DNA from 4 places in the Fictibacillus sp. NPDC058756 genome. Region 1 is predicted to be linked to each of the others. Evidence: riboswitches for the same ligand, from Rfam matches in the RefSeq annotation. Region 1 holds a riboswitch; each other region holds the start of a gene.

The links. A riboswitch is a leader RNA that binds a small molecule or an ion and turns the genes downstream of it on or off. The one in region 1 is predicted to bind cyclic di-GMP.
Region 2: it holds a riboswitch for cyclic di-GMP, as region 1 does, so the genes downstream of both, ACFW35_RS02645 (stalk domain-containing protein) here and ACFW35_RS00700 (DUF192 domain-containing protein) in region 1, are expected to answer to the same signal.
Region 3: it holds a riboswitch for cyclic di-GMP, as region 1 does, so the genes downstream of both, ACFW35_RS11850 (GGDEF domain-containing protein) here and ACFW35_RS00700 (DUF192 domain-containing protein) in region 1, are expected to answer to the same signal.
Region 4: it holds a riboswitch for cyclic di-GMP, as region 1 does, so the genes downstream of both, ACFW35_RS02970 (hypothetical protein) here and ACFW35_RS00700 (DUF192 domain-containing protein) in region 1, are expected to answer to the same signal.

What each region holds. Positions count from the first base shown of each region.
Region 1 covers NZ_JBHYPU010000001.1:140,473-145,252, reverse strand. The annotation lists gene cpaB (Flp pilus assembly protein CpaB) at 1-22, opposite strand, end outside; gene ACFW35_RS00720 (TadE/TadG family type IV pilus assembly protein) at 31-936, opposite strand; gene ACFW35_RS00715 (TadE/TadG family type IV pilus assembly protein) at 948-1,328, opposite strand; gene ACFW35_RS00710 (A24 family peptidase) at 1,328-1,843, opposite strand; gene ACFW35_RS00705 (Flp family type IVb pilin) at 1,985-2,179, opposite strand; gene ACFW35_RS00700 (DUF192 domain-containing protein) at 2,151-2,546, opposite strand; cyclic di-GMP riboswitch class I at 2,632-2,731, opposite strand; gene ACFW35_RS00695 (hypothetical protein) at 3,168-4,745, shown strand.
Region 2 covers NZ_JBHYPU010000001.1:535,426-540,205, reverse strand. The annotation lists gene ACFW35_RS02650 (S8 family peptidase) at 1-1,738, opposite strand, end outside; cyclic di-GMP riboswitch class I at 1,960-2,043, shown strand; gene ACFW35_RS02645 (stalk domain-containing protein) at 2,070-2,519, shown strand; gene ACFW35_RS02640 (hypothetical protein) at 2,575-2,808, opposite strand; gene ACFW35_RS02635 (helix-turn-helix domain-containing protein) at 2,812-3,141, opposite strand; gene ACFW35_RS02630 (class D sortase) at 3,160-3,786, opposite strand; gene ACFW35_RS02625 (LPXTG cell wall anchor domain-containing protein) at 3,790-4,644, opposite strand; gene ACFW35_RS02620 (TasA family protein) at 4,705-4,780, opposite strand, start outside.
Region 3 covers NZ_JBHYPU010000001.1:2,361,739-2,366,518, forward strand. The annotation lists gene ACFW35_RS11845 (GGDEF domain-containing protein) at 1-795, opposite strand, end outside; gene ACFW35_RS11850 (GGDEF domain-containing protein) at 912-1,847, opposite strand; cyclic di-GMP riboswitch class I at 2,111-2,200, opposite strand; gene ACFW35_RS11855 (serine/threonine protein kinase) at 2,278-2,931, opposite strand; gene ACFW35_RS11860 (hypothetical protein) at 3,290-3,649, opposite strand; gene ACFW35_RS11865 (hypothetical protein) at 3,665-3,874, opposite strand; gene ACFW35_RS11870 (STAS domain-containing protein) at 3,967-4,780, opposite strand, start outside.
Region 4 covers NZ_JBHYPU010000001.1:615,439-620,218, forward strand. The annotation lists one part of gene prfB (peptide chain release factor 2) at 1-266, shown strand, start outside; gene ACFW35_RS02965 (hypothetical protein) at 775-1,731, shown strand; cyclic di-GMP riboswitch class II at 1,996-2,079, shown strand; gene ACFW35_RS02970 (hypothetical protein) at 2,149-3,090, shown strand; gene ACFW35_RS02975 (hypothetical protein) at 3,158-3,697, shown strand; gene ACFW35_RS02980 (EAL domain-containing protein) at 3,763-4,473, shown strand; gene ACFW35_RS02985 (response regulator transcription factor) at 4,731-4,780, opposite strand, start outside.

The sequences.
Region 1 (4,780 bases):
CTAAAATGAGTTTTGCCCTCATGTCTTCACCTACTCTGTTAGTCTTATGCTAAATGCACCTTTATTCACATCAACTGGCTTAACAAAACCAGTTCCTGCGCGTTTAATAAACATGCCAGTAATTGAAGTATCTTTTGAATCCATCGGTTTCGTTATGTAAAAGTAAGCGAATCCTGTGATTTTCACCTCTTTTAACTGGTTGCCATTTGTTTCAAGCCTTTCATATACAGGAATCAATATAATTCTGGAACAATCCCGATGGTGTGTTTCCCCTTCTGGATATGGACAGCTATTGATTCGTTCTTGAATGACTGCCCGTGTTTTACCGGCAATATTACCTGTTTGTGTTTCTAAAACATCTCCCACTTCAAGTTCGTTTTGGTATCCTTTTAATAGATTATCTTCATAAGTTGCAGCACCGGTTCCGCCAAGCGCAAGAACTCCGAAGTTTCCGGCTTCAACACCAGTCTGATCCACTTTCAGCGAATATTCTTTGTTGAATTCCAAACCTAAACTTTCATCGATCCCAAGCGGCGCGACGCCCGCGGCTTTCCCCATCGTTCCAAGCTCTGCTGCAGCATGTACGTTTACTGGTGCCGTATCAAAACCAAAAAGCTGTGAAAAAGTCAATGGAACTTCTCTTGATAGATCTACGCTCACTTTGTCTTCCATTTGAATCTTCATATCTTCCAAACTATGATTCTCACTATGTTTATCAAGGGTTTCATGAACAATCGTGCGAACCGATTCCTCCTCATTTGTTAGCTCCTGAGCACCAGAAAGAACCGCAGCATTAGCTGTTTTTTGCAGATGGGTTTTCGTTAAAAACAGCTTTCCGCCATCAATAATGAGTCCTGTCATTGCTATGAGCGCTACAAGACTAAAGGCAACAAGTATGATTGTATTGCCTTCTTCCTTTTTTATAAGACGCCTCATCTTTATTCACCTCACTCCACCCGAATAGTAGATTCCGTTTCAACAGGTATCGTTTCTCCAAACAATTTTCCCATACCAGGTGTAATAAATTTGTGCGGGTACGACAAAGTAACGGTCACATACTGGCCTGATTCTCTTGTTGAAGAGTCCGGCGTGATTCCAATCTGAAGAAGAGAGGGATCTTTTATCTGCACATAATCTCGTGCAAATGCACGGATCTCTTCATCCTCTTTACCAAGGCCTCCAAGCCTGACTGTTTCTTGTGTGGCAAGATGCATCTGCATATATGTGTAGAACAGCTTCCCAAAATCAAAAATACCTACAATGAGCAACAGCAGCAGCGGGAGAACAAGTGCCATTTCAACAAGAGATTGCCCCTTTTCGTTTTTCATCATAAAAGGACTCCCTTCATTGCGAGACATACAGCTGCTCCGCCGGCAATGGCAAGGCCGTACGGGTAGGTTTGGGTCAAAGCATCTTTTTCTATAAAAACAGGAATTCTAATGCCGAATTTCCAGCAACCCATTGAATAGAGGATGCCTTTTATTCTTTTTATAAATCCCCTTCTAAATAACAAGATCCCGAGAGCAATAACGCCGCCAATCAAACCCATGTAGATCGCTGTATAAAAAACAAACAAAGAACCCTTTAAGGCACCGATTAAAGCAAGCAGCTTCACATCCCCTGCACCCATACCTCCTAAAAGATAAGGAATGAGCAGCAATCCAAGACCTAGAAAGAACCCTTTTAACGAAAAAAACAACCCGGTCCATCCAGATGCGATTATATGAGAAAAAACGCCGATCATAAGCGCAGGGAAAATGACGTTGTTATAGATTTTGCGGCTTTTTAAATCTGTTACGACACAGATGATTAATACGAAAATTAAAATGGCATCGAACCACATTGTTATCACCTTCTAATTAGAAAGTCTTCAATAAACCTAAAACTTGGCAGCCAGGACACGTGTCATCTGACCGCCAAGTTAGACTGTTTGTTTAAAAAAGACCTTACGTTGAGTAACGTAAGGCCCTGTGGTGCCTTTGTATTAAGGGGTTGTTGTACCACCAGATTCACGGTTTACAACCATATCTTTTGCAGTAGTAAACATTTCCACGATTTCTGTACGTAACATTGCTAGCGCTCCAACAGCCGCAACTGCTATCAAGCCTAATACTAAACCATATTCCGTCATTCCTTGTCCTTGTTCTTCTTTAATAAGACCCATTAATTTGTTTTTCATGATTAGTTCCTCCTAAGAATTTGTTTTTGGTTTCAATAAATAGTTTGTGTCCCACTTTGGTCTGGCTTTTGGCGATCGTTCCAGACGGAAGTTCAATGACAGATTCAGCATGTTTGTACAATTTTCCGAACCGTTTTGGGGGTAGGTCTTCATCCATTGCCACAATTCGCTTTTCACTGTCTAAATAAAGTACATCGATTGCATAATTCATAAAAAAAGTATGGATAGAATGGCAAGGTTTAATATGCATTGCACTCTCAGTTGAAAGCTCTTTCGTAAACATGAGCCCTTTTAATCGTTTGGAAAAACGGTATGCCGGCTTCACTTCTCTTGCCAGCAATTCACCCGTTTCCAGGTTAAGCAGCAAGTTTCTCTCACCTCCATTTATGTATATTTTTACTTTTTTACCGAAAAATGGGGTTTATAGGCAAATGAAAAACACCCCGGGCTCTTTCGGTAACTGGCTGGCATAATGTACGATCGAATAGTTCGTACACCTTAGCCCCTGTAGTTTTGCGTCACTGGTTTTCACCAGCTTTGCCTTTATCGAGATTCAGCGTGCTTTGTTGGATTTTATCAAGATGTGTCGATGAATCTGACTTATAACCAAATTCTATCTTTATTACCTGTTATAGGAAATCAGACCTGTTGCTTATTTTTATATTGCAAGTTTTAGTTATTTAAACATATTAAGATTTTTTCAGTATAGGTCCAAGTAACCGCAAAATCTTCCATTCAAATTCAGTTAATAGTTTCATAATAAAAGCAAAAACTAGTAATTACTTAATATTCAGAAAATATTAATGGGTCAATATACCCGGAATGTCTCTTTTCCAGTTTACTAAACACAATTAGGACTATTTAACCTGCATCAATCAATACGTAATATCTATTCTCCGTTAAAAAATGAATAATTTTTACAGGAATATCCGTCTATATATCGAATACTAATAATCTTGTTCTTTTATAGAAAAAAGGGGGCATTACCATGAACGTAGATTCGAAAGTAAAAAAGAAAAAGAATCATTCGAATCGCAAAGCTTATCTTCTTCCTCTTGCAATTGTTCTGCTTTTGGTAGGATTGGTGGTTTGGAACAACATCCGCCAGGAGACTAAACTTCCAAATAAGGACTGGAGCCGATCTGTCAGTATATCGGCTGAATCCATAAGCTCAGAACCGATTACATTTAAGGAAGACAATCAATATCATATCTACACACATCTTAAAGATGGTATTAATGCTACCATTTTGGATGAGGAGCTGAATGTTGTTTCAGAGAAAACTGAAAAGCTGCCGATTGATGAGAGAGGCAACTTTTGGACGAATGGCAAGCAGATCGCTTTCGTATCGCAGGGCGATCTAATCATTCAAGAAGGCGGAAAGCAAAGTGTATTAGATAAAGGCGTTGAATTCTTAACCGATACAAAGGACCGATTTGCCTATACGAAAGGGAATGAAGTTTATGCGTATGAACCTGAGAGCGGTAAAAGCAAATTAATTTTTTCAGCTAAAGAAAAAGTTGCTGAGTTAACAGCAAATCCAGAATCTGCTTCTTTTATTGCCGTTGTCGGTGAAAAAGTTGAAATGGAAGCATTCTATTTAACTGAAAAAAGCGGACAATATGAACCGATCTCAATCCTTAAGTACAGCAAAACGCCAACTGATAAAATTTACAACTTCAGATTTGCTGAAGCTGGTGATGACGTTCATATTCTTTATACTTTTTATTCATCAAAGCAAGGTACGAAATCATTTAAAACCTTTTACAGTTCAGCACCTATGAACCAATTAAAAGATCTATCATTTGCAAGCGTTAATTTTAAAGACGTATCTGAAGGTTACGAGATTGAAAATCCAACTTACCTGAATTTGAACATAGAAGACAATGCACCAACAATTCTTTTCTCTGCTAGAGGTGCGATATCCACTAAAAAAGATGCGGGTAATATTTATAGAGCTTCGTTAAAGAATGATACTTGGGAAGCAACTCGTATAAGTACGACTAACGATTTCTCAATCTACCCTGTAAAAGCAGATGATCAAACTGTCTTCTGGTTAAAAGCTGAGTCTGTTCAGGATTATCAAGTTCACGCAGCAAGCCAGGATCCTGCAATTATAAAGAATAGCCAATCCATAAGTAAGCAAGATGTGTACAATGCAACATTTGACGCTTTCGCCGCTTCAATTGTTTCGTTTATTGCGATGACCAATGCATTTGTTTGGATTGTGCCGACCATTTTATTTTTAGGTGTTCTGTATATTGTTCGAATTGATGTGATTGAAGAAGAAAAACCGTGGGTGAAATGGGTATCGATTGCGCTCTTTGTTCTTACACAGCTCTATGTGATTCAATCATTGTTTAATAATCGATTCTATACACTTGCACCTGAATATTTAACCTTTGATGGCAGTTCACTTGTCGTTCCGATTATCGTTTCGATCGTAGCACTGTATGTCATGCAAGCGGTTAAAAATAAGGATTGGGGTCTTTTCGCCCAAGTTTCTTACTTTATCGGAATTACTGTTTTATTCCAGTTGTTTATCGTTGGAACGTACGTATATTAAAAAGGCTGTTGTGGCAAACTTTGTTGCTTTTGTAA
Region 2 (4,780 bases), 390 kb from region 1:
CACCTTCCCCTTCGGATACAAACGGGAATGATTCAACCGCTACCGGATTTTCACGTGTATTTGTATCTTCTAGTAAACTATCAAACTTCTCAACAGATAGCTTATATGCTGATTTGCCATCTGCATTGTAGTTTCCGTTCACGTCACTAACGCCGATCACAAGCGTTCCGTCTTCAGGCACTTCATACAAGTGACCTTCTGTTTTGCCTTCAAGCGTCTTATTCACGTCTTTTTGAAGAGGCTTAATCGCTTTTCCAGCTAGATAATACGTAAACTTGTAGTCATATTCAGCGGAACCTTCAAGAACTGTTTGAACAAGTTCACCCTTTTTTACTGGGAATTGGATAAATTGTTCTTCGTATGCCTTTTTGATGGTGCCTTCTTTTACGAATTTTTCGGAAAGATCTACTTTTTCAGCCGTTTTTAACAGACTTGATTTGCTCTTCGGTACATATACAGAGCTAGGAATCTTAGAAACGTCAAAGCTTAATGCCTTAACAGGATCCACAAGACCGTTCGCATACTTAACATCGTAGCCTTTTGCACCAAGATCTTTACCGGTTTGCTCTAAGATATATTCAATCTGTTTAGGCTTTAGATTCGGATTTTTTGATAATAAAAGAGAAGCCACGCCCGCTACTACTGGAGATGCCATGGACGTTCCGCTCAGTTTATAGAAAGTAGATTTCTTTTCATAATCATAAAGCGGCGCATATACATCTTCACCAGGTGCTACTACGTCCACTGAAGGTCCGTATGTAGAATAAGTAGAAAGCATATTATCTTTGTTTGTGGAACCTACAGAAATTACCCCTTCAAAAGCTGCAGGATAACTGTTCAGGTTCATCCCTTCATTCCCTGCTGCAGCGACAACCGTTACATCAGCTGCAATTGCTTTAGCAACCGCATCTTGAATTAGAGGTGACGGGAAAATGCTTCCTAAGCTCATATTGATAACTTTTGCTTTTTTCTCAATCGCATACATGATAGCGTCCGCGATTACGTAGTCAGACGCTCCGCCCATACGGTCAAATACATCGATCGGAAGAATCTCAACGTTCGGGTTAATCCCATAACCGCCGACACCATTACCTTTTTCAGAAGCGATAATCCCCGCAACATGCGTCCCATGGTAATCAGGTGCACCTTGGTTCATTGGGTTTACCGCATTATAAGACGGCAGCAGTTTGTTTTTTAATTCTGGATGCTTTGAATCGATCCCCGTATCGATTACCGCAACACGTACTTTACTTTTACCAGCCATGGATTGAGCCTTGTCCACATTCAATAGTGACATATGGTATTGCTGATCAATCTTTGGATCAGTCGTCCCAAGTTTAACGAAATTCGCACTTGGTGAAACAATATCTACCTTGCTTAGTTTGCCGTAAGCTTTTATTACTTCTTCCATCTTCTTGCCCTTGTTAATCTTTACAACATCGTACCCAAGAGAAGAAATTCTGCGTTGCAATGTTGCTCCCGCTTTTTTGTGATCACTGGTTGACAACGATTTGTTGTACTTTACGACTAACACAGAGTCACTAATCTGGTCTTTTTGCTTAGCCAGATTGTACGGGTTTTCCTTTACTCGATTTCCTGGTTTAAATAATTCGGAGACTGGAATAGAACTCTTTTCTGCAGAGTATTGATCCGTCTCGGCAAAAACAGGCGCAAAGCTTGAGCCTATTAAGCTGACAGACAGTCCAAGCGACGCCAGCGTTTTATGCCATTTGTTCATACCTTCAACCCCTCTAAAATAGAAATTTTTGGTACCCCTCATAAACTAGTATAGCAAATTATCAAACTATTTTACAATTTTTTACAAAAGTATATTACTATCATTTTAATAGAAAAACTTTAAACAAATGTTTACAAGATTACCTAACAATAAGGACTTTTTTACCGATAAAAAAGATATAGTTTTTACCCGTTTAACTAGTTATCGGTATGCCGCGGTTAAGACTTAAATGGTACAACTGGAGAAATTCAGTGTCACAAAGCTATAGGGGCTAACGTCATGTACTACGCCAGCCAGCTGCCATTACCATTACACTTTAGGAGGAATTGGTATGAAAAAATCATTGGCAAAATGGGTTACCGCAACGACTCTAGCATTCACAGCTGTTGCTGCAACAGGAACAACAGGCTTTGCTGCTAAAAAAGAACAGCAACAGGATACAAATATTGTTACTGTTGTTTATCAAGGACAAGAGTTGTCTTTAGAGGGAGCAAGATTGGTTAGAGAAAATCTGATCCTGCCTGTAGAAGCAATTGCAGCAGCAAATGGCGGAACAGTAGAGTACGATGAAAAGAGCATTACAGCAACACGTGGTGATATTTCTTACACATTAAGACTTCACCCTCGTTTCTTCCAGTTCGATAATGACGGCGAGCTTTTTGCTATCATTCCTGCAAAAATCTATTCTGGAAAAGCAATCAACTCGTTAAAGCTGATCGAACGCACACTTGGCGTTACACTAGAATTTAAAGAAGAGGAAAACACGCTGTACATCAACTAGTCATCGGGGTAAAACTATGTACAAAAAAAGCCTTCGCTACTTTAGCGAGGGCTTTTCAAATAGAATAATCAAGAGTTGGCTGAAACTCTCTAAATTTATAGTGTACGAGTTTCGAAGTGTTCCATCTCTTCTCCATAAGATTCAACTTCTTTTTCACATAATCAAATTGTGCTTTTCCCTGATACTCATCACCGAGATAAATCTCGCATTCGTTATTCCCTAAATACACGACCTTTAAGATGTGGCCGTTCAAATGGCAGATGTACAAACCGTTGCCTAAGCGGATCACCGTTCACACCTCTTCTTTCAAGGAATGTTTCCAAGCTTCATAGGCAAGAAAAGCACGTACTTCTTCCTTGTTGATTCCCATTTCTTTCGCTTGTGTAACAAGCTCAACCCATTCAGGATCAAGCAGCTCTACCTGAATATTTAACAGTTGTTCCACAGGTACCTCCAACGCTTTTGCCAATTTTTGAATCATATGCGCAGACGGGTTGGTTTTATGACTTTCAATGCTGCTTAAATAGCCTTTCGATATTTTAGCTTTTTGAGCAAGCCTAGTTATGCTGATTCCTTTTTTTAACCGGAATTTTTTAATTTGTTTCCCAAGACTCTTAGTCACATTTAACAACTTCCTTTGCTATAAAACCTCCTCTTTATCCAGAACAGCTTTTATAATATAACGGTGAGTCGGATTTTTCATGGGATGGCACGTAATTAAAGTTATGATGCTTTTCGATTTGTCTTTTTTTAACACAGATAGATCATCAGGCTTCACGATCATTTCATCAACGATTCGATATTTAAGCTTTTTGTCTTTTGTTACGACTTGTATCGTGTCCCCAATTTCTACTTCTGGCAGTCGGTTGAACTGTTTTCCGTAAGTGTAACTGCGATGTGCAGCTATTGCAGAATTTCCAGCCTCCCCAACAGGAGAGGTGCCTTTTAGATGTCCAGCGGCTACTTTTAAATTCGCTTGGGAGGCACCTTCCATAATTGGGATGGTTAAATCAATCTTGTTTATTTCTAGCTTACCGATGATTCCGTTCTTCATGTTTTTAGGCGCAGGTGTATTCTTCGGCTGGCTTTTATCTAAAAAAACATCATCCAGCTGTTGGTAGCTCTGTTGGATCACAGAATCATCTTCACTAGATTCCCAGTCTTTCAACAGCTGTGTTTCCTTGTACGAGTAGTACACACTTTTAGCTTTCGGATAAACCATTGTACATAAGCCTGCAGCAATCAAAAGATACGCCAGCCACTTCATCCTCTATCCCCGTTTAAAAAGATTAGGAAGAATAGACTTTTTGATTAACAATAGACCAATTCCAGCTAGTGAAATGAAGAGTCCCGACAAGACGATAAAGAGTGGATTCTCTTCACCCGTTTGCGGCAGTGAACCAGTATCTTTGCTTGGTGGATCAGCCGGTTTCGTTGGTGGTGGGTTGTTGCTTGGCGGTTCAATATCTTCAGTAGGCGGTTCGTTGTCATCTGGAGGATCCGGTGGGTCTCCATCGTCTGGAGGATCTGGCGGGTCTCCGTCATCCGGCGGATCCGGTGGGTCTCCATCATCCGGTGGATCTGGCGGGTCTCCGTCATCCGGCGGATCCGGTGGGTCTCCATCATCCGGTGGATCTGGCGGGTCTCCGTCATCCGGTAGTTCTTCTCCATCTACAAAGAAAGAAAATAAAATGGTCGCAAAAAGTCCTTGATATTCATTTCCCAAATCAGGAACCTTTACGATAATTTGTAAATTATCTGATGAAGAATGATTGATTCCACGAGGTTCAAAGAATTTAAAATCTTTAACAAGTCCATCAAATAAAATAATGTTATTTGAATCCGTAATTGTTAATAATAATTTATTATAATACTCAATTGACCCCTCTTTTAACCTAGACTTACCATTGTAAATAAAATCAACATTTCCATCATTTTTTATCTCAAGTGAACTAATTACTGAGTCACCAGGTTTCATGTTGTTCATCTCAATAAATGTGTCCTTTGGAAACGTGGATATATCAATAACTTTTGGTGCTTCATCTGCTCCGGTTTTAAGAAGAGGAGTGAAGCTTATTAATAAGGCAGTTATTAAACTTAAAATTGTTAAAAGTTTAAAATTCATAAACTTACCTCTTTTTATTAAAAATAGGTGGGGTATTTTAAAACCCCACCCTCAAACATGTTAGTTATTTCTGTCTACAGTGTCTGCATTGTTTACATTATCAGTCCTTTGGAAGTTTCCACCTCCGCCAGTTGAA
Region 3 (4,780 bases), 2.2 Mb from region 1:
TCCATATCGATAAGCTTTACCTTCTTTTGCGGGTAAATATCGCTCGAATGCTGTAGCAACAAGTTTAAGGACTTCGTCACCTATAACATGTCCATGTGTATCGTTAAATTCTTTGAAATGATCAATATCGCAAAGAACTAGCGCAAAAGGAGCTTTCTGTTTCGTTTTCTCTAAGACATCCTCCTGGAACTTTCGGTGGTTTAATAACCCAGTAAGATAATCCTGGAGAGATTGCAGCTGGTACATATTTTTCTCGAAATAATACTGTCTTTCTTTAGATGCAATTACCCCTCCATACAGGGCAATCAGCCATAAAAATGACGTATTCATAAAGAACTGAAAAAACTCTGTTGTGTCCTGATATCCTCCATCTCTTAAAAAGAAGTACAGAATAACAGCAAAACTGGCACCGCCAACTATAAAAGAACCTTTTAACCTCCAGTAAAGAGCGGCATGAATAACAATCAAATAACCTACAGGCATGAATGGACTTTCCGAGCCTCCAGACAGCTGCATCAGCCAAACATAAGCAATATAATCAAAAAGGATTCCGCCTCTGGTAAAAATCAGATAATAAGAGGACTTTTCAGGAAATCGGTTTAAGACGATTTGTGTAGATGTCATATATAGAATCCCTATTGTAAAAAGGACTGGAAATGTGTCTTTGTTAAAATTTAAAACATCTGCGATCGGCTTGTAATAAAAAAGCGGTATACAAATGACAAGAAAGAACCATCGCAATAGTGAAGAGATGGTCTCAGAACGATGTTCAGTTATTATAAATAAGTCTTTCATGCTGCCATCTTCCTTTGCATTTAGTTGCTATAATCAGGAAATTATTGCATACGGTCTTTCTTGTTTAATATTACTTAAACTTCCATTATACAAAAACCACACTTAAGTCTCAGAAATTATGCTTTAACTTCTCTTTTATTGCTGTACATCCGTTCATCAGCAAGCTGCAGGTAATAATCAATATTTTCACATGCATCACCTAACAGCTCGATTGCACCGTATGCTAATGAAATAGATTGGTTCCATGCCATTAGCTGGCTTTCCATCTTTTCAACCAGTTTGTAAGCGTCCTCTTCTGTTATTCCCGGCAGCAAAAAGACAAATTCATCTCCCCCAAACCGAAAACCTGATAAAAGTTTTAATCGCTTGGATAATTCCGCGATCTGCTGTAAAAGCTCATCTCCGGCATGATGGCCATACTCATCATTGATATGTTTGAAGTTATTTATATCAAACATAACGAGTGTAATCGGCATCTCTTGTTTTTGAGCTTTGCCAATTTCTTTTTCAAGACAGTCGTAAAAATAACGGCGATTATATAGATTAGTAAGCGGATCACGGATACTGATCTCTTTTAAATCTTTAAATTGCTGAGATGAAAATCCGCTTAAGAAACCTGTAATCGCACGATGTGCTACCGTGTTCCAGCGTTCTAACATAAAAAGCTGCACCGGAAGCGAGTCGGAAACTGTCACTCTTTTCATTTCTTGCAGAACTGATTCTCTTATACTTGTAGAGAAACAAGCTAGCGCTTGGTGAGGAATTCGCTGGTGTCTTAAGAAATGGATGCCTGAGCGGAATGCTTTCTGTTCAGCTTGTTTCAAGAAATGCTGAAAACGTTCCTCCTGCAAAAATACTGCATGTACGATTCCACGCAAAAATTTCTCTAATATTTTTTCATATTGTTCAACAAAACCGTTCATAAATGAGCTGAAGTCATCAAACTGGCTTAAGTGTTCTTTATGTGTATGTATCATCGTTGGAATCGACTTCATGAATTCCTTAAATAAGCTTTTTTTGAGTGTGCGTAATTCTAGTTGGAAGTTTTCCATTATTGCAACCCCTCAAATCTTAAAAATTTGCATACAAAAAGCCATTACCCTTAAATAAAGGGAAATGGCTTTTAATGTTTAATAACATTAAAACATTAATTTAATGTTTGACAAGCGTCGGAACTCATCTACAGTGACCAGCGAAGTCTTTATGAAAACTGTGAGTTGCACCGAGTAATCTCAGATGCATTGTTTTCGTGACTCCGTTCTGTCTCAATAGAATAAATCCTATCGCCTCAAAACATCAATATTATCCGTTCCCCTTTGGCAACCGGCTGCCATTGTATGTTTCTTCATACTTTAGGCCCATAGCTTTGCGTCCCAGTTTTTCAACTGGTTTGCCTTTAAACAAAGGTTTTCTATTCGTTTATAGATATTATATCCTATGAAGGTAAATTGTGCCAATATTTTTTATAGGACTTTAATACCATTATTTATTACCCTTGTTTATGGATAATTTTAACTTACGATAGTACCTATACCCAACTCTGATCATATTTAAAACAAAATACGGAATCCGAATGGGAAAACGATAAAAAACAGGCTTATAAACCTTGAAATAAGCCTTTCGTAAATCCCTCCACTTTCGGCAAGGTACTTTCTTATAAAAGTCAGAAACATCTACTATTATACCTTTTCCTTTTGAAATCATGACGTTCTTTCCATGTACATCATTCGGAAACAGTCCTCTTTTTTCAGCGTAATACAAAGCCTCATCAATATCTCGGATGACACTTTCAGGAATTTTGACCCCTTTATGAACACAATCATAAAGCGTGATCCCTTCTATTCTCTTTAAAATCAAAAATCTTTTTTCTGTATAATAGCAAACCGAATAGCCCGGATGTTCACCTAAACGTTCATAGACCTTCTTTTCTTCAAGAAGTCCATGCTCATCCCTGCCATAGATTTTTACAACATATGAAGGGTAATCGGGATGATAAAATACTGCGGCATAATTTCCGCATCCGAGTATCTTCCATGGGAAAGGTATATTCACTGGACATACGGGGTCAAACGGGTTGCGGCTTTCGATCATAATCTCTCTATTCAATTGTCGTGCCATTTGGATAAAACGTTCCATGTGTTTCCTCAATTTCTGATATTCTTCAGTAATAATATCATTCTGCATTACGTTCATTGTATACAGACAGAGTCAAAAAGGAAACTTAAACAAGGTTGTTTTCTTTAATTTTGTTGCGACTTGAAAGATGTTGATTTCCGCTCCAGGATGCTCGCTTTCCGTGGGGCGTGCGGTGAGCTTCATAGAAGGAACCTTGCTCCTGCGTCTACAAGTTAATGCTACCGATGTGAGCTTCCTCGTCACATGCCTTACGAGAAGCTTATCATGTGGTAGGCACGCACCTTACGCTCCAATCAACTTGTCAATGAAGAGTCTTTATAAACGCTTTAGAAGAAAGCCTAAATAAAAGCAGTACTGATTATTTTGATGCTACTCGAAGATATGACAGCATGAGGGTTTCTGCTTTATTTTTTAAGTGAACGTTTGGAAATCGCATAATTTCACGATAACCCCTGATAAATATCTCATATTCAGTAATATCATGATCTCTTCGTCCATCCATCACTTTAATTTTTCTTTTTCTAAGTTCAATGCGGACATCGTGAAGATCCTTGCTCACTTGATTCATAATCTGTTCCAACAATGCAATATAAGGCCGTTTTATTTTAAATGGGGAACGATTCACAACTTTTAAATCTCTGTCAAATAGAGTAAGCATAATCGGATACATCACAAATTTTTCAATGAGTGAACGCTCTTCCTCGTTTCCATATTGCATGTCTATCCCCCCATTCTACGAAGGCGAAAATTTGAATTGCGCAGATAAAATATTTTTCAGCTCGAATGTTCTAATTTGTTTGCGGACTGCGCAATAGGCCGTTATTAATTTGCCATCAAAAGAATATGGAGTAATAAGCCTGTGGCTGATCACACCTTTCTCTGATAAGTAGATCATCTCGATGGCTGCCCTCTCCTGGATGCATCTTAACAACATGTTCGTCATTAAAAAAACCTCCTTTTTTTTATTATATGCGAACAAACGTTCTTTTTATACAAGAAAAAAATACCTGCCCATAAAATGGCAGATATTTATTCTTAAATCGGCTGTTGAGCGATTCCCATTGCTTCAAGCTCCTGATAAAGATTCCCTGAAATTGAGATTCCTTCAAAGCTGATTCCTAAGGATACAACTGTTTGCGCTAATTCTGGGCGCATTCCGCTCAATGTAACTTTTACACCTAAAAGCTTAAGCGAATTGATAACCTTAAACAGGTTGTGAGCCACCATCGTATCAATGACAGGTACGCCTGATAAGTCGATAAATAAGTGTTCAACTTGCAATTCAGTACATTTCTGAAGAGACGTTTCCATGATTAACTTAGAACGGTGTGTATCAATTGTACCGACAAGCGGCAGAACTGCAACAGTTCTTGTTAATCTGACAACAGGAACAGAAAGCTCCTCAATCGCCTCACGTGCAAGTCCAAGGACTCTGTTGTTGTTTTCAACATAAGCAACACTGAAAGCATGAACCGTTGCATCTAGTAACGGGTCAATAACAGAAGCTGCTGTAAGTACCGCCTCTACTGAAAAACTTTCATTATGAATCTCGTTACGAATGAAATCCCATAATACAATCCGGAAGAATCGGGTGCTTTTTAACGCCATGTCCAAAGGAACTTCGTATTGAACGGCAAGTTCGCCGCTCATCTTTCCCCACGCAATAAACCGAGGTTCAACATCCTCCATTTTTTGATAAAGTGCTTCCCCAAAATAACTGAATAAATCTCCTCGAAGCTTCAAAACCTGGTCAGTAAGCTCTGATACAGGTTCACCATACTCAGCTTTAACTTCATCAATTTTTCTGGCAAGATCGTATTTATGTGTAAGGATCTTTTGCCCCAATTCA
Region 4 (4,780 bases), 470 kb from region 1:
CTCAGATCAAGAACCGTGAACGTGCAATGAAGATGTTAATGGCGAAACTTGTACAGCGCCGTTTGGAAGAACAGCAGGCACAATTGGCTGAGATCCGCGGTGAACAAAAGGAAATCGGCTGGGGAAGTCAGATTCGCTCATACGTTTTCCACCCGTACAGCCTAGTTAAAGACCACCGTACGAACACTGAGGTAGGTAACGTGCAATCCGTAATGGATGGCGAAATCACGCCGTTTATTGATTCTTATCTAAGATCAAAGCTATAAAAGTCTTTTTTTAATAGATTGCTGTAAAATGTTGTGTATTTTCTTCATTAAAAAATTGATTGGAGCGCAAGGTGCGAGACTCGAGCGGGATCAGCGGGACAGGTGAGACCATTCCATGTCGCAAAGCGACGAGTGGGCTCATTGCACGCCCCGCGGAAAGCAAGCATCCTGGAGCGGAAATCAATTACTTACAAAAAACTTCCGAGAAATGAGCTTCGGAAGTTTTTTTCAGTCTATTTTTGTGAAAGCGTTTTTCAGAACAAGGTCGTCTTACTTTTCGGTCATTTTTTGCAATCTCCACATTTCCATTCTCGTAAATCCACACTACTTGGTACTTTAAGCCTTTATAAACGACATGAATTCCCACTTCCATCTCCATCAATGCACAGAAAAAACTATAATGTAAGTATAGACTTTGATTTGCATTTTTAATGGAGCAGCTCTTAGCAACGAGGTAGTTTATATTTATGGTATATTATACATATATTGGATGATGCGGGGTTGCTATATGAGATTTATTAAAAATAAACAGCTATTTACCTTTCTAATGTCGTTTATCTTACTTACAGCCACATTTGAAAATCAAGGATATGCAGCTATACCAATCTATGAGGTACCACCGAGCAATGTAAAGATACCCAATCAAAAAAACTTTACAGGATGGAAACAAATATTAGACAAAGGTCAAATTCTTTACGAAGGCTATCTTTTAGATGGGAAATTCCATGGGCAAGGGACGTTATATGATAATGGAGTCATTGTATATAGCGGAAATTGGTCTAACGGTAAATATGACGGATATGGAATTGCTTATTACGGTGATGGTAATAAATGGTATGATGGTGAATTTAAGAACGGTCTTCTTAATGGATATGGTATTTACTTTAATAGTAATGGAAATAAATCCTATGAAGGCAATCTGAAAGAAGGCTATAGAGAAGGGTTTGGCACTACTTATTCCACGGAAGGAATAATAGTAGAGAGCAAAGAATACATAGATTGGACCATTGTATTTATGGGAGATCCTGAAGTATCACCAGGCAGATGGGGAGTAAACACTAATTTTTCGGTGATTTTTTTTGAAGGTATGATAGGAGATACTATTATTAACCCAACTTATTTTGACACCAATGGTAACCTGGTTTTACAACCTGCAATAAAAATAGATTCGAATAAAAATTACAATATTTTTATTCAAGGAACGAATTTATCAAGTGAAAAATATAATATAAACTTGGATATTTCTAGGGTAAAGGTGAAAGTCTCAAATCGTTCACTTCAATCAGTTACCAATACTGCAACACTGATTGATAATGATGTTCCAGGCACATTTACAAAGAACTTTCAGCTTATTCTGGATATGAGTGATACAAGTACGAACTACAATGATATTGAGCAGATTGCTCGCATAAAAGATGTTACAGATTTTTCAACAACTATTACCATATCATATACAAGCTTATAACAAAGAGAGACTGCTAGAATGTAATTAGCAGTCTCTTTATTTTACAAATGTAAAATACCTGAATTTTGGTACTGGTATTAGAAAAAAGATTGAAAAATTAAATTTTTTTCTTTCCTTTATGATTTAAAGACATTTAATTAAGAAGCAATACACATTATTTTTGTAAATAATTTAATAAATTTAAAAATTTCTAAAAAATAGTACTATTTTTCTACAAAGTATGATATATTTCCCTAAGACGACAATATTTGACATTTATTGATAACTCAATGAGGAATGCAATGATTCTAAATTACGATTGGGCGCTTTAATTTAGATGAGCATGTAGCGCAACCGGCCACATTGAAAAAACGGATAAACATTTCGTTTTTTTTGTGGTCTTTTTTATTGCTCAACATGAATACAAGGAGAATCCGCATGAAAAGAAATTATAGCCTGGCAATGGTCTTTTTTCTGATACTGGGATTTTTTACACAGGTACCTGTAAAAGCAGCAAATTACGAAGGATATTATTCATCTCAAATGATTATGAATTTTAAAGGCAAGCCTGGAGATGTAATAACAAAAACACTTCGCTTTTTTAACGATACGCCTGATGAAGCACAAGCAGGTTTTGGAGTTAGAGACTTTATTTATGAGAAAAATAGTCTTATTTACGTGGAAGACAGACCGAATAGTTTTTCTGTTAATAAGTGGACAAATTTAAACGTCGATACTGTAAAGCTTCAACCAAAGGGCTATGTAGATGTTAAGGTAACTGTGAAAATTCCAGAGGAAGCAGAGATGGGAGAACACATGGCGTTACTAGAAGGATCATTTATCCCAGTAGCGGCTCAAGACTCTCAAATGAAAATAAAGACAGAAATTGCACCGGTTATTTATGTGCTAGTTACTGATAAGAATGGAAACATTAATTTAGATCAGAAATGGGATTTACTAGGTACTAAAAAGGATGTAATAAACGGGGGACACTTTATTTTCTCCGTTGAAAATAAAGGAAATGTCCATCTTGAATCTCAAGGTAATATGAAGATTACCAACATATTTACGAAAAAGGTAATTCAAAAAAAAATTCCGAGAGTAAACCTTCTTCCAAATAATAAGAAAGATATTCTAGTAAGATGGAATATTGATGATTATATAGGAATCTATAAAACTGAAGTTACATTTTCCATGGACGGAAAAAAATTCGAAAAAATTAATACTACTTTGTTTATTATTCCATGGTTGCTTGTTTGTATTTTACTTACTACAGTCTTGCTAGTAATTTTATTTATACGTATATACATAAAGAGATTAAAGAAGAAATGGTTAGCTGAAGCAGCTAATGGTCTTCTATCCACAAAAGCTTCATCTTAGTTAACCCTCTCCATCCAGCTAGGCGGAGGTTAAAATATATATAATAATTTTTAGGAGGAAACTATTTATGAAGAAGGCATGGAAAAAAGGTTTGTCAGTAGTTGGCGCTACTGTATTAGCTGCTTCTCTACCATTATACACCGAAGCTGCTAGTAATATCACGGTAAAAGGAAAAGTATTTCCAAAAGCCGGGATTAGCTTGAACTTTGACAACGTAGATTTTAATGGTACACTGGGCGCTCCAGCAACATCCGTTTACAAGTTGGGCAATGCAGCTGTAACTACACCCCAAATTAATGTTAGGTATAAAGATAATTATAATGTTGGAGTTAAAAGTTCTACATTTACTGGTACAGATGCAAGTAATAATACTATTAATTTAGATACTACTCGTATTTCTGTCCAATCAGATCAAACGGCTAAACTCTCAAGCACAGCTCAAAATATTATTTCTGGAACTGGTGATGGAACGACTTCTCAGGCTGCAACAAAACCTTTTAACATTACATTAGATCTTGCTGAAACTGGCTACACTGATACAATCAGTAACTTAGCATCTGATTTAAACCTAAATGCAACTATTACAGTATCATTTAACGGGCTATAAGATTTACAAATAGAGGGAACTGAATACAGTTCCCTTTTGATCTCTCAAAAATGTAGGTAAAAACAATGAATGTTTATGAAATTTTCAATGGTAATACAATCTATCATGAATACCAACCATTATACTGTCTAAAAGACTGTAATAAGATCTATGCATATGAGGCGCTTCTAAGAAATGAAGCAAAGATTAATCCAGACAGTGTATTTAAATCAGCAATACAGGCTAACATTCTCTATAAATTAGATACAATTTCGTTACAAAAGGCCATTGCTTCGTATTTCTTGAAGCAGTCTAATGGTTACTTATTTCTAAATATTTATATAACAACCATTTTACATCCGAACTTTTTGCTTTTTTTCGATAGCTTATGTGTCCTTTATCCTGAACTTCCAAAACGGTTATTTCTTGAAATAAATGAAACTTGTGCTGATGACTTGTGGAATATCCCATTATTAAATAAATCCATAAAAACTTTAAGGGAGTTTGGGGTTCAATTTGCTATTGATGATTTTGGGCAGGGTTCTACATCCATCAAAAGAGTGATAGAATTCAAACCTGAATGTATTAAGCTTGACCGTTATTTTGCGCAAAACTTGGCTAAGGATGAGAAGAAACAAAGATTTCTTGAGTTGTTCTATACCTATTATGGGAGTGACACACTACTTGTCCTCGAGGGGATTGAAAAGCATGACGATTTACTAGTAGCCCAGCAAATTGGTATTGCTGTTGGTCAAGGCTTTTATTTAGGAAAACCGCAGGCTTTGGAAGTTGTATAATAATTTGAATATGAACCCTTTTAACTAAATTCATTAAGTTAAAGGGTTTTTTTGTGTTTATGTTATCAAGGCACATACCAGCATTTCAGAAGAAATAGTTTTTAGGTTGCGGAACTAAGTGACATTTAAATTAAAAGAGATTTTTATCTTCAAATTCATTGGACTTAGAGGTGATGTTTGATAAACAAATTAGCTTTAAATTAAGATTACTTTTACTGCCTTTAAGCAAAGAAAAAGCCACGCATCTGGGGTGGCGGTTATCCAATAGATATATGATTAATCCACTTGTTTTTAATAGCTTTAACTA